Regions from separate parts of the Bradyrhizobium sp. SZCCHNR1015 genome, predicted to be linked through region 1. Evidence: predicted binding sites of a transcription regulator. Region 1 holds the regulator's gene; the other holds the start of a gene.
The links. The regulator HrcA, encoded in region 1, represses chaperone genes, less so after heat shock. The targets are predictions, from matches to a motif close to GTTAGCACTCNCNNNNNGNGAGTGCTAAC.
Positions count from the first base shown of each region.

Region 1 (7,019 bases):
ATTCCGCCAGCGTCGGCAAACGCTCGTTCGCGGCGCTGCTGCCCGACAATGCCTATGGCACCGTCGTCGAGGGGGCGTTCAAGACTGCGGTCAGCCGCCGCGGCGGACGCATCGTGGCATTCGAGAAATATTCCGGCGACCGCACCGGGCCGGCGCGCACGGTGGCGCAGGCGCTCGGCGGCGCCGATGCGCTGCTGCTGGCCGACGACGGCGAATCGGTCGCGGCGACGGCCGATGCGCTGACCGCTGCCGGCGCCAATCTGCGCAACATCCAGCTGCTCGGCACCGGGCTGTGGGACAATCCGCGCGTCTATGCCAGCGCCAGCCTGCAGGGCGGCCTCTATGCCGCGCCGGATCCGTCCGGCTTCCGCGCTTTCGCCGGACGCTACCGGACGCGATTCGGCGGCGATCCCGTACGCACCGCGACCCTCGCCTATGATGCGGTGGCGCTCGTGGCCGCGCTGGCGCGCACCCAGGGCAACCAGCGTTTCGCGCCCGACGTCCTGACCAATGCGTCCGGCTTCGCGGGCATAGATGGCCTGTTCCGGTTCCGCAGCGACGGCACCAATGAGCGCGGGCTTGCGGTGATGCGCGTCGGTTCGGGGGGCGGACAGACCGTCGCCGGCGCGCCGAAAAGCTTCAGCGCGACGTGAGTCGCAGCACGTCTCAGGCGGCGAGGTCAGCGACGACCGCGTCGAGCACCGGAAAGCCGTCCTGGGTCACGCGCAGCCGCCCGTCCGGATCGACCGCGATGGCGCCCTCCTCGCGCAGCAGCGCGATGCGGCGCGGATCGAGCGTGCGGCCGGAGATCCTCGCGTAGCGCTGCGGGTCGATGCCCTCGGCCAGTCGCAGCCCCATCAGCAGGAATTCGTCGGCGCGCTCCTCGCGATTGAGCTCGTCGTCGGTCATCACACCGTGACCGTTGGACTCGACCCGCATCAGCCAGGCCTCGGGCCGCTTGTCGGTTGCGGTCGCGTGTCTGATGCCGCCGATGTCGAGCCGGCCATGGGCGCCGGGACCGATGCCGGCATATTCCTGGCCACGCCAATAGATCAGGTTGTGCCGGCACTCCGCGCCTGGGCGGGCATGGTTGGAGATCTCGTAGGCCGGCAGCCCGTGACGGCCGCAGACCTCCTGCGTGACGTCGTACAAGGTGCGCGCCAGGCCTTCATCCGGCGTCTTCAGCTTGCCCGCGGCATGCAGGCCGAAGAATGGCGTGCCTTCCTCGATGGTCAGTTGATACAGCGACAAATGCTCGGCTGCCTCGCTGATCGCGCGCGTCAGCTCCTCGGTCCACATCGCCGGCGTCTGGTCGGGCCGGGCATAGATCAGATCGAACGAATAGCGCTCGAAGGCATTGCGCGCGATCGCCACCGCCTTCATCGCCTCCTCGGCCGTGTGCAGTCGGCCCAGCATCTTGAGCGACGCATCGTCCATCGCCTGGACGCCGAGCGAGACGCGGTTGACGCCGGCAGCGCGGTAGCCGGCAAAGCGCGTCGCCTCGACGCTGGTCGGATTGGCTTCCAGCGACACCTCGACGTCAGCGGCGACATGCCAGTGCCGGCCGATCGCGTCGAGAATCGCGCCGACGGTCTGCGGCTGCATCAGCGACGGCGTGCCGCCGCCGAGAAAGATCGAGCTGACGGTGCGCGGCCCAATGCGGGCGGCGGTGGTCGCGATCTCCTGGGCGAAGGCGCGGGCGTAGCGCTCCTGGTCGATGGCCGCATGCCGGACATGGCTGTTGAAGTCGCAATACGGACATTTCGACAGGCAGAACGGCCAGTGCACATAGACGCCGAACGCTTCGCTGTCAGCGCTGGTCAAGGCAGATCTCCGCGAGCTTCACGAAGGCGCGCGCCCGGTGCGACAGGCCGAGGCCGAGCGGCGGCAGGCCGTGCTTCTCGATGCTGGTCATCTCGCCGAACGTGCGATCGTGCCCTTCTGGCAGGAACATCGGGTCGTAGCCGAAGCCGGCCGTGCCGCGCGGCGGCCAGACCAGCGTGCCGTCGACCCTCGCCTCGACCTCCTCGACATGGCCGTCCGGCCATGCCACGCACAGCGCCGAGACGAAATGAGCGCCGCGCTGGTCGGCACCCGCGGCGCCGCGCTCCTGCAGCAGGCGCTCGATCCGCGTCATCGCGCCGGTGAAATCCTTGTCCGGTCCGGCCCAGCGCGCCGAATAGATCCCCGGCGCACCGTCGAGGGCGTGAACCACGATGCCGGAATCGTCGGCAAAGGCCGGAAGCTGCGCGGCCTTGGCCGCGGCGACCGCCTTGATGCGGGCGTTGGCCTGGAAGGTCTCGCCGGTCTCGTCCGGCTCGCCCAGGCCGAGATCGCCGGCCGACACCGCCTCGACGCCATGGGGGGCGAGCAGCTCGCGCATCTCGGCAAGCTTGCCGGGATTGTGGGTCGCGATGACGATGCGACCGGTGAGCCTGCGGCGCGGACCGTTCACGCGACCGCCATCTTCTGCAGGTCGACCAGCCGCGCGACGCCCTTGCGGGCGAGCGCCATCAGCGCCAGGAACTCGGCCTCGGTGAACGGCGTCTTCTCCGCCGTGCCCTGCACCTCGATGATGCGGCCGTCGCCGGTCATGACGAAATTGGCATCGGTCTCCGCCTCGGAATCCTCAGCGTAGTCGAGATCGAGCACCGGCGTGCCGTTGTAGATACCGCAGGAGATCGCGGCGACGTTGGCGCGCAGCACCTCGGTCTTGATCATGTTGCGCGACTTCATCCACTTGATGCAGTCGGCCAGCGCGACCCAGGCGCCGGTGATCGACGCCGTGCGCGTGCCGCCATCGGCCTGCAGCACGTCGCAGTCCACCGTGATCTGGCGCTCGCCGAGCGCTTCCAGGTCGATCGCGGTGCGCAGCGAGCGGCCGATCAGGCGCTGGATCTCGACGGTGCGGCCGGTCTGCTTGCCGGCGGAGGCCTCGCGCCGGGTTCGCTCCAGCGTGGCGCGTGGCAGCATGCCGTATTCGGCGGTGATCCAGCCGCGTCCCTGGCCCTTGAGCCAGGGCGGCAGCCGGTCCTCGAGCGTGGCGGTGACCAGCACATGGGTGTCGCCGAACTTCACCAGGCAGGAGCCCTCGGCGTATTTGACGACGCCGCGTTCCAGGCTCACGGCCCGCAGTTCATCCGGTGCACGGCGGCTCGGCCGCATGATTCTCTCCGTGAAAGAGGCGAAAGAGGGTGTTTGACGGCCTTGTAGGAGCCGCGACCGGCAGCGGCAAGGGTTTATCAAGGGCCCGTCGCTCCCGGAGCCCCCTCCTCATGACCGGCTTGCCACCGAGCCGCCGCATGGACACATTATAGGCAGCTGGGAGGAGTGCATCTGGTGGCCCACCACGATCCGATCAACCTGATGACACCGCCGGCCGGTCTGGCGCAGCTGAACGAGCGCTCGCGCGAGATCTTCCGGCAGATCGTCGAAAGCTATCTGGCGACCGGCGAGCCGGTCGGCTCGCGCAACATTTCGCGGCTGATCGCGGTTCCGCTGTCGCCGGCCTCGGTGCGCAACGTCATGGCCGATCTCGAGCAGCTCGGCCTGATCTACGCGCCGCACACCTCGGCCGGCCGGCTGCCCACCGAAGCCGGCCTGCGCTTCTTCGTCGACGCCCTGATGCAGGTTGGCGACATGACGGAGGCCGAGCGGCAGTCGATCCAGAGCCAGCTCGCGGCCGTCGGCCGGGCGCAATCGGTCGAGGCGGCGCTGGATGAAGCGCTGACCCGGCTGTCGGGTCTGACCCGTGCCGCCGCCGTGGTTCTGACCGCCAAATCCAACACCCGGCTGAAGCACATCGAGTTCGTCAGGCTCGAGCCCGAGCGCGCGCTCGTCGTTCTGGTCGGCGAGGAAGGACAGGTCGAGAACCGGGTCCTGACCCTGCCGCCGGGCGTGCCGTCCTCGGCATTGACCGAGGCGTCCAATTTCCTCAACGCCCGGATCAGAGGGCGGACGCTGGCGGAAGCGCGGCTCGAGCTCGAGACCGCGCTGGCGCACGACCGTGCCGAGCTCGACCAGCTGACGCAGAAGGTGATCGCCGCCGGCGTCGCGAGCTGGTCCGGCGGCGACAGCGACGAGCGGCAGCTCATCGTGCGCGGCCACGCCAACCTGCTCGAGGACCTGCATGCGCTCGAAGATCTCGAGCGTGTCCGGCGGCTGTTCGACGATCTCGAAACCAAGCGCGGCGTCGTCGATCTGCTCGGGCGCGCGGAGAGCGCGGAAGGTGTCCGCATCTTCATCGGCTCGGAGAACAAGCTGTTCTCGCTGTCGGGCTCGTCGACGATCGTGTCGCCCTATTCCGACGCCACGGGTCGCATCGTCGGCGTGCTCGGCGTCATCGGTCCGACCCGGCTCAACTATGCCCGGGTGATTCCGACGGTCGATTATGCCGCGCGCCTGGTCAGCCGGCTGCTGGGTGGCTGATGCGTGAGATGGTTAATCCGCGGACGGCGTCTCCGGCGGGCCGGTCAGGCTGCGCTTGATTTTCGACGCTCAAAGCACGATATCCCGCCCCATATCCCCAAACCCGTCAGCCGAACTTGCGAGTCTGTCCATGACCGATCCCGACCTGCATAAGAATGATCCGGAAAACCCGGCGCAGGCCAGCGAACCCGTCGTCTCCAAGCCCTACATCATGCCCGATGATCCCGAGGCCGGCTCGGCAGAGGCCCTGGCCAAGGAGGCGGCCGACGCGCGCGACAAGATGCTGCGCACGCTGGCGGAGATGGAGAATCTGCGCAAGCGGACCGCCCGCGAGGTCGCCGATGCGCGCATGTACGGCATCACCGGCTTCGCCCGTGACGTGCTCGACATCGCCGACAATCTGCAGCGCGCGCTCGATGCCGTGCCGGCGGAGACGCGCGACAATGCCGATGCGGGCCTGAAGTCGCTGATCGAGGGCGTCGAGCTCACCGAGCGTTCGCTGCTCAACACGCTGGAGAAAAACGGCGTCAAGAAGTTCGATCCGACCGGGCAAAAGTTCGACCCCAATTTCCAGCAGGCGATGTACGAGGTGCCGGATCCGTCGGTGCCGTCCGGCACGGTGGTGCAGGTCGTGCAGGCCGGCTTTATGATCGGCGAGCGCGTGCTGCGCCCCGCCCTGGTCGGCGTGTCCAAGGGCGGCGCCAAGGCGGCGCCCGCGGCGAGCAACGATCAGTCGAACAGCGCCGCCTGACGGCGAGCACGGGCACGCATTCTGCGGCCGTCCTGTTGTCGAACGAAGAAGCCACGGGCAGCGATGCCCGTGGCTTCTTGTTTGTCGGCGCGACCTTGTAGTTCGTCTCGCGGCGAGCAGCCGGCGTGATCACGCCGTCCGATGCCGGGCTGGTCTCAGCCTCTTGGCTGGATGCCGTCGCGGACGGCACGGAACCGCGGGAAGGCCGCCGACCACTGGTCGCGCGGCGCACTGCCGATGATCCGCAACGTGTTTGGCCCGCCGAAGCGCAGCCACTGCACCACCGTCACCGGCGTATTGTCCTTGCCGCTGGTGGCGTCGATCCGGGTCTCATAGGCCGGCTGGCCGTCGATGCGGATCGGCTCGGACATCGTGATGCGCGCTTCGCGGACGCCCGGAATGGTGGTGGCCGCCTGTTGCGCCACGCGCGCGCGGTCGCCCGCCTCCGGGGCCACGCCGGCCACCAGCCCGATCACCACGAAGGGCGCGGCCTCGAATCCCTTGTCCTCCTCGCCGTCGGCGAGGATCAGGGCGCCCGGCCCGAGCGTGCGGATGGTCTTGAACCCGGAGAGGTCGGTGACCTTGAACGGCATCATCGCGAGCTGCTCGTCGACCGGAACGTCCTTGCGGACGACGGCGGAGGCGAACATCTGGCGCACGGCATCGTCGGTGTAGATCCGGCTCGCGGTCTCCGGGATCTGCACGGCCACGTAGCCGGAGAAGCCGTTGCCGGGCAGGATCATCGAGTAGCGCCGCACCGGCGTGTTGCCATCGCGGCCGTTCTCGACGGTATAGTAGGCGGTGCCGGCGGCGGTCTCGATGCTCTCCGGCTTGACGCTGCCGGTCCCGGCGGGATTGGCGGTAAACGCGTTCTTCACCTCGCCATAGGCGGCGGCGGGCAGTTCGGTCAGCAGCACCTTCACGCTCTGGTCCTCGGTTTCGAAGCCGGAGAACGTCTTGGCCTTGGCGAGCCCGACCAGCGGCGCGAGCCCGATGCGGACGCCGGGCGGAAATACGGCGTCAGTGGCCCATGCGGGGTGCAGCAGCGAGATCAGCAGGGTGGCCGCGGTGAAGAGTCGAACGATCATCATCAAACATTGCCTCGTTGACCGGGGCCGCGCGCCGAGGCGGTCGGGGGTCCTCGCCAGCGTGGTCTTCGGCGGGCACGCTTTTAGCGGCTTTGCGCCCCCCGCAACAGGCCGGGCGCGCGGTTTTGATCGCCTGCGGCGATCGGCGCGCTCCGGCGGGGCGCATTTCGCGGCTCATTTCGCCTCGAAAGGCGGATTCAGGATGGTCCAGCGCTAGCCGCGCTTCAGGATTTCGACGCCGTCGACGGTCTGTACCAGCACATAGGGCGCGAGCAGGGCCCTGAGCTCGGGGTCGGAACGCGCCCAATCGCCCCAGTCGCTGTTCTGATTGTCGATCAGGACGACGTCGGGCGGCTGCTTCCGGAAGTCGGCGATGATCCCGGCGCGTTCGCGTTCCACATAGGGCGCGAGCCGCTGCGCCGTCTGTGAATCGATGGTTCCGTCCTGTTGCGATCGGCGGACGATTTCCCGGACCCAGAACGCCTCCTGGCGCGAGATCCAGGTGCCACCGAGGGTCCGCACCATCGGGTGGCCGATGACCGCGGCCGCGCTCAGCACCAGCATGCTCGGTCGCGGCCCGAGTCGCGCCACCTGGGCTTCAATCTGCCGGACGTCGACGCTGCCATTGAACCAGAAGCAGGTCTGCACGAACAGCACGGCGCCGGCGAGAGCGGTGGCGACCTGCGGCCAGCGCCGCATGTCGCGGCGGGTGTCGATCGCCGACGCGGCGAGGCCGGCGGCGAGCAACGCCA
Region 1 is NZ_JAUEYW010000023.1:93,791-100,809, reverse strand. It holds gene QX128_RS30805 (penicillin-binding protein activator) at 1-653, shown strand, start outside; gene hemW (radical SAM family heme chaperone HemW) at 667-1,824, opposite strand; gene rdgB (RdgB/HAM1 family non-canonical purine NTP pyrophosphatase) at 1,811-2,455, opposite strand; gene rph (ribonuclease PH) at 2,452-3,165, opposite strand; gene hrcA (heat-inducible transcriptional repressor HrcA) at 3,340-4,428, shown strand; gene grpE (nucleotide exchange factor GrpE) at 4,559-5,179, shown strand; gene QX128_RS30775 (hypothetical protein) at 5,335-6,270, opposite strand; gene QX128_RS30770 (hypothetical protein) at 6,481-7,019, opposite strand, start outside.

Region 2 (7,019 bases), on a different contig from region 1:
AGACCACCACGGGCAGCACCAGATAGAACTGCTCTTCGACCGCCAGCGACCAGGTATGCAGCAGCGGCTTCTCGACCGCCGCGTGGTCAAAATAGCCGGACTGCAGCCAGAAGAAGATGTTCGAGGTGAAGGTGACGACGGCGGCCGCGGAACGGAGGAACTCGGCGCGCTCGGAGCCCAGCATGTCCTGCGACGCCGGGAGCGCCGCGAACGCCACCATGGCGTAGAGCGCCGGCAGCAGCCGCCGCACCCTCCGCTCGTAGAATTGCGCGAACGAGAAGCGGCCCTGCGCCATCTCTGCCGCGATGATGCCGGTGATCAGGTATCCTGAGATGACGAAGAAGATGTCGACGCCGACGAAGCCGCCGAAGATCGCCGGCGCCTCGAAATGGAATGCGACGACGGAGAGCACCGCGATGGCGCGCAGCCAGTCGATGTCCTCGCGATGGCCTGCACCTGAAGCCGAGCCGGCGCCCGCGTTGGCGATGCGAGGCTGCATCGATGCACGCGTGCGAGGCGCGCACGCAATGGTCGGAGCGAACTGGACGACGAAGCGCGGCAACGGGACGGGTACGCCTTTACGCAAGCCCGCGACGAACACGTCTGACGGATTCGTTGCCGGCCCATCCGTCCCAATGACGCGAGACCGGATGTCAACACACACGCGCGATGGGACCGCCGTCCACCGCGTCGCGGATGTTTCCATCCATTTCTGTCGGCTTTACGTCGACAGTTCGACGGTTTTGAAGTCGGCCGGCAGGATCACCTCGAGCAGCTCGACGTCGTCGGAATAGTCGAGGATCATGTGGCGGATCTTCGGCGGCTGGGTCCAGCAGCTGCCCTCCTTCATCAGCGTCTCGCCGACGCCTTCGAGGTAGCTCTTCACCCAGCCTTTCAGCACATAGACCATCTGGAAGTCGACCGCGTGGGTGTGCAGCTTGGAGACCTCCTGCGGATTGCACGGTGGCAGCATGCGGATAACATGCGCGCGCGCCAGACCGTGGGTCGCGTCGGCGATGCCGAGGTCGCGATAATGCGCATAGGCGCGCAGGCCGTCGGCCTTGAAGTCCTCCTCGCGGTGATGGCTGATCGCGACCTTCTGCTTGCGCCGGCGCGGCGCCGGTGCTGGCCGCCCCTTGCTCACGAGCGCCTTGCGCGCGGACGGTGTGGCCGCCCTGCCCGGCTTGGCGGCTGTCTTGGCGACACTCTTCGCCGTCGGCTTTGTCTTTGCGACCTTACGCGGCGCAGCCTTCGCGGCGGCGCGTGACGATGATGTGGTGCTGCGGCTCTTCTTGGCCATGGCGCTCTCCCTGCGTGTCCTCGTCGCGAGGGTAGCACATATTGGAGAGTCCCAGCAGCCGCTCCAACAAAGGTCGTCATTCCGGGGCGTGCGCAGCACGAGCCCGGAATCTATTCCCCCGCGCGTTCTGCCGCCCGATGGATTCCGGGCTCGCGCTGCGCACGCCCCGGAAGACACCGGCTACGAGGCGGCAGCGGTGGTTGTCAGCTCAATGCAGCACGAACACGCCGTCGACGGCGCGCAGTTCGGCGGGCTTGATCAGCTTGGAATGCGCCACGGTGACCGAGTACAGCGGGCCCTCGATCTTCTCCTCCCAGAACGCCAGGAAGTCCTGCAGCGCAGGGAATTTCGGAAACAGGTCGTAGTTCTGCCAGACATAGGTCTGCAGCAGCGAGCGATGGTCCGGCATCCGATACAGGATCTGCGCGGTCGTCAGCCCGTAACCCAGCACCTGTTTCCGAAAGTCCTCGGAAACCTCAACCCTCGACACCATGCCAACCTCCGTTTCTGGAGCGCATGTCCGTGTGGCCAACCGGGGATGGAGCCACCCGGCAACGATGCGCTCACTGCCTAGAAATGTGACGCATGTCCTCAACCCATCTCAAGCTTAAATGTTTAACGACATGTTGAAAAATGCTGCATTAGCAGCCACTTAGCCCAGGTGCTAATACGGGGTTTCGCGGTTCGTTCCGCCTCCGTTAACGCTGTCGGAACGCTTTGGCAGAGCCCGCGATCGACTGCTAATTTTTCTGCTACAAGGCCTTGCCCGGCATAAAACTCTCCCCTAAATCCAGCCCGCGTGCTGGCACTCGCCGGCGCCGACTGCCAAATCTCCAGAAACTGACAATCGCTTCAATACCTTAGGAGGACTGTATGGCTTTCCGTCCGCTTCACGACCGCGTCGTGGTCAAGCGCATCGACGCCGAAGAGAAGACCGCTGGCGGCATCATCATCCCCGACTCGGCCAAGGAAAAGCCCTCGCAGGGCGAAGTGATCGCGGTGGGCCCCGGCGCCCGCGACGAGAGCGGCAAGCTGGTCCCGCTCGACGTTCAGGTCGGTGACCGCGTGCTGTTCGGCAAGTGGTCGGGCACCGAGGTCAAGATCGACGGCCAGGAGCTGCTCATCATGAAGGAGAGCGACATCATGGGCGTTCTCACCGACACCGCGGCCAAGAAGAAGGCCGCCTAAGCGCCGTTGCCCCTCATCCTGAGGAGCCGGCTTGAGCCGGCGTCTCGAAGGATGAGGCCCCAACCACCTCCTCATCTCGTCCTTCGAGACGCCCGCTGCGCGGGCTCCTCAGGACGAGGATCTCGATCAAAACCAGGGAAACCCAATATGTCAGCGAAAGACGTAAAGTTCGGCGTCGAAGCCCGCGACCGCATGCTGCGCGGCGTGGACATTCTCGCCAATGCCGTGAAAGTCACGCTCGGTCCGAAGGGCCGCAACGTCGTCCTCGACAAGTCGTTCGGCGCGCCGCGCATCACCAAGGACGGCGTCACCGTCGCCAAGGAGATCGAGCTCGACGACAAGTTCGAGAACATGGGCGCGCAGATGGTGCGCGAGGTCGCCTCGAAGTCCGCTGATGCGGCTGGCGACGGCACCACCACCGCGACCGTGCTGGCCCAGGCCATCGTGCGCGAAGGCGCCAAGGCGGTTGCCGCCGGCATGAACCCGATGGATCTGAAGCGCGGCATCGACCTCGCGGTCGAGGCGGTCGTCGCCGATCTCGTCAAGAACTCCAAGAAGGTCACGTCGAACGACGAGATCGCCCAGGTCGGCACCATCTCCGCCAACGGCGACTCCGAGATCGGCAAGTTCCTCGCCGACGCCATGAAGAAGGTCGGCAACGAGGGCGTGATCACCGTCGAGGAAGCCAAGTCGCTCGAGACCGAGCTCGACGTCGTCGAGGGCATGCAGTTCGACCGCGGCTACATTTCTCCGTACTTCGTGACCAATGCCGACAAGATGCGCGTCGAGATGGACGACGCCTACATCCTCATCAACGAGAAGAAGCTGTCGTCGCTGAACGAGCTGCTGCCGCTGCTCGAGGCCGTGGTGCAGACCGGCAAGCCGCTGGTGATCGTCGCCGAGGATGTCGAGGGCGAGGCTCTCGCCACCCTGGTCGTGAACCGTCTGCGTGGCGGCCTGAAGGTCGCTGCCGTCAAGGCGCCGGGCTTCGGCGACCGCCGCAAGGCCATGCTGCAGGACATCGCGATCCTGACCGGCGGCCAGGCGATCTCGGAAGATCTCGGCATCAAGCTCGAGAACGTCAACCTCTCCATGCTCGGCCGCGCCAAGAAGGTGATGATCGACAAGGAGAACACCACGATCGTCAACGGCGCCGGCAAGAAGGCCGACATCGAGGCGCGCGTTCAGCAGATCAAGGCGCAGATCGAGGAGACCACCTCGGACTACGACCGTGAGAAGCTGCAGGAGCGTCTGGCCAAGCTCGCCGGCGGCGTCGCGGTGATCCGCGTCGGCGGCGCGACCGAGGTCGAGGTCAAGGAGCGCAAGGATCGCGTGGATGACGCGATGCATGCGACCCGCGCGGCTGTCGAGGAAGGCATCCTGCCGGGCGGCGGCGTCGCCCTGCTCCGGGCCTCCGAGCAGCTCAAGGGCGTCCGCGCCAAGAACGAGGACCAGAAGACCGGCATCGAGATCGTCCGCAAGGCGCTCTCCGCTCCGGCCCGCCAGATCGCGATCAACGCGGGCGAGGACGGCTCGGTCATCGTCGGCAAGATCCTCGAGAAGGAGCAGTATGCGTACGGCTTCGACTCGCAGTCGGGCGACTACGTGAACATGGTGTCCAAGGGCATCATCGACCCGACCAAGGTCGTGCGCGCCGCGATCCAGAACGCAGCGTCCGTGGCCGGCCTGCTGATCACCACCGAGGCGATGGTCGCCGAGCTGCCGAAGAAGAACGCCGGCGGCCCCGCGATGCCTCCGGGCGGCGGCATGGGCGGCATGGACTTCTAAGTCCGGCCTCCTCGCGAAGATACCAAGGGCGCGGCGAAAGCCGCGCCCTTTTCTTTGCTCAGAGCGTAGCCCGCATGAGCGAAGCGATATCCGGGGTCTCGAGAAGCAGAGTCGGCAGTGCCGCATGTCGCTTCGCTCATGCGGGCTACGACATCCGCGACCGGTCTACCTCACCATCGTCCCGATCCGCTCGAAGCGGATGCGGCCGGGCCTGCCTTTGCCGGCACCGGCGGCCGAAAAGAAGATCATGGCGGCGCGGCCGATGACGTTCTCGATCGGCACATAGCCGATCTGGGACAGCACGCGGCTGTCGGTCGAGTTGTCACGGTTGTCGCCGAGCATGAACAGCCGGCCGGGCGGCACGACGAAGACATTGGTGTTGTCGAAGAAGCCGTTGCTGACGCAATCCAGCGTCTCGTAGCTCACGCCATTCGGCAAGGTCTCGCGCCAGCGCTTGACGCGCTCGGTCGCATCGCCCCCGCAGGCCGCCTCTCCGATCAGATCCTCGACCCGCTCGCGCGCGACGGCCGTATCATTGATGTAGAGCACTCCGTCCTTCATCTGGACGCGATCGCCGGGCAGTCCGACGACGCGCTTGATATAGACGGTCGCATTGTCTTTCGGCAGGAAGAACGCGACGACATCGCCGCGCGCAGGCGTCGCACCCCAGATCCGCGCCGACGGCGGCAGCGACGAAGGCCATGACAACGGCCAAGTGAAGCGGCTGTAGCCATAGGGATATTTCGACACGAAGAAGATATCGCCGACGAGAAGCGTTGGAATGTTCGAGGATGAAGGAATGTTGAACGGCTGAAACAGAAAGGTGCGGATCAGCACCGGCGAGGCCAGCAGCAGGCAAAGAGCCACGAAGCCCGCGATGAAGATCGCTACGATCGCCCACCACGGCTCGCGCCTCGGCCCGGTCGCGCCCACCTCCAGGCTCGTCATCGCGTCTTCCCCCTCTTCACACCCTGAGGATGAGGGAAGGCCCGAGCCTGCGCAATCACCAAATGAACCGGAACCACGCGGCTGCCGATGATCTCCAGCCCCTGCCCATTCGTCAACGAGAGGCCGCCCGTGGGCGACCTCTCCCGGATCGTAGCTCTCACCGTCCCTTTCGCCACGGCGCGTCGGCTTCCCAGTCGCCGGCCATGATCGAGCCGTAAGGGATCACCTCGTCGATGACCTCGCCGAGCCCGTAGCGTGCGATCTGCGCCCGCACCGACGCGGCGTTCTTGTAGGCCTGCGGCAGCTCCGACAGATCGGGCTTGCCGCAATAGAAACGCGCGTCGATGCCATCAGGCATCTCGGGACGATTCTCGCGCAGAAAAGCCTTCCGCCCGAGATTGCGCCCGGCGCCGTGTGGCGCGAAGCCGAGCGCGTCCTTGTTGTCCCGGTGCTTCAGAATCAGCACCGGCTCGGCCATGTTGAGCGGCACGATGGTGCGTCCGTCATCATCGGCCGAGAAGCCGGACCAGTTCGGCGTCGCCCCCTTGCCGTGATAGAACAGGCCGTCGCTCTTCTGGAAAACGAAGTTGTGCTCGTTCCAGAACCGGTCCGTGACGGCGTTGCCGAGCTTCGCCGCCGCGAGGTCATGGATCGCGTGGTGGTTGGCCCTGGTCCACAGCCGCGCCACCTGCAACGCCTCCCAATACGCCCGGCCGTCGTCGCTCGACGCCTTGATCCAGGCGCTGTGCTCCGGGACCTTCGGCGCGTGGATCGCGGTGTGCCGCTTCGCCACCGCCATGCCGCGCTTGTAGAGCTGCGCACCAAAGCCGCGCGAGCCGTGATGCGTCACCAGCGCCGCCTGACCGGTCGATTTGAGATGACCGACATAAGCGAAGTGGTTGCCGTCGCCCTGCGTGGCGAAGTGACCGATCGCGAAGCGCTCCAGCCCCTTCAAGAAGGGGTTGGCCTCGAACCCCGCCATCACCTCGTCGGGCGGCTGATGCAGCCGGTCGCGGCCGCCGGGACCGAAATGGGTCACCGCATTGACGGCATCGAGGATGCGCTTGGGATCGTCCTTGCGCGCGAACACGGTCACCGCCACCGAGCAGCAGATGTCGGAGGAGTGAAAGCCCGGATGGATCGCGTCCTCGCAGGACACCACGCCGCCGACCGGAATGGTGCCGAGCGCCGTCCCCGACGGGCAGGCGTCCGGCATCACGGCGCCGGCCACGATGGTCGGCACCCGCATCAGGGCATCCATGTGCTGTGCGACCGCCGCGACGTTGGCGCGCTCGAGCTCGTTGTCGGCATCGATCAGCATCGCGAACGGCACGCCGTTGGTGCGCATCAAGGTCTCCACCGGCTGCAGCGCCTGCAGTGCCGCGAAGATCGCATCGTCGTTGGCGCCATCAGCGCGCATCGCATTCGCCGTCTCCAAGCCCTGCTTGAACCAGCGGCCGGGCTTGAAGCCCCAGGCGATCAGGGTGTTTCCGTCGATCATGGCACGTCTCGCATTTCATACAGGTCAGTTTGTAGCATCGGGCGGCGGCTGCGTTCATTGCCGGAACGATGCGCAGCCTGTAGCCCGGATGAGCGTAGCAACATCCGGGGTCTCAAGATCAGCAGTGATCAACCCGCACGTCGCTTGCGCTCATGCGGGCTACGCTGTCCGCCGATACATCACGTCGGTTCGCAACACGTATTTGCGGCGCTGCGTGACAGGATCGCCGCGATGCATGATGGGATGATGGAACAGCAGCGCCATCCCTTTTTCCGGTGCGATGCGCAACGGACC
Region 2 is NZ_JAUEYW010000015.1:246,481-253,499, reverse strand. It holds gene QX128_RS25640 (acyltransferase family protein) at 1-499, opposite strand, end outside; gene QX128_RS25635 (cupin domain-containing protein) at 722-1,300, opposite strand; gene QX128_RS25630 (usg protein) at 1,509-1,793, opposite strand; gene groES (co-chaperone GroES) at 2,174-2,488, shown strand; gene groL (chaperonin GroEL) at 2,636-4,276, shown strand; gene lepB (signal peptidase I) at 4,442-5,224, opposite strand; gene QX128_RS25610 (RtcB family protein) at 5,382-6,725, opposite strand; gene QX128_RS25605 (2OG-Fe(II) oxygenase) at 6,885-7,019, opposite strand, start outside.
Region 2: the regulator HrcA is predicted to act here: its motif matches at 2,102-2,130, upstream of groES (co-chaperone GroES).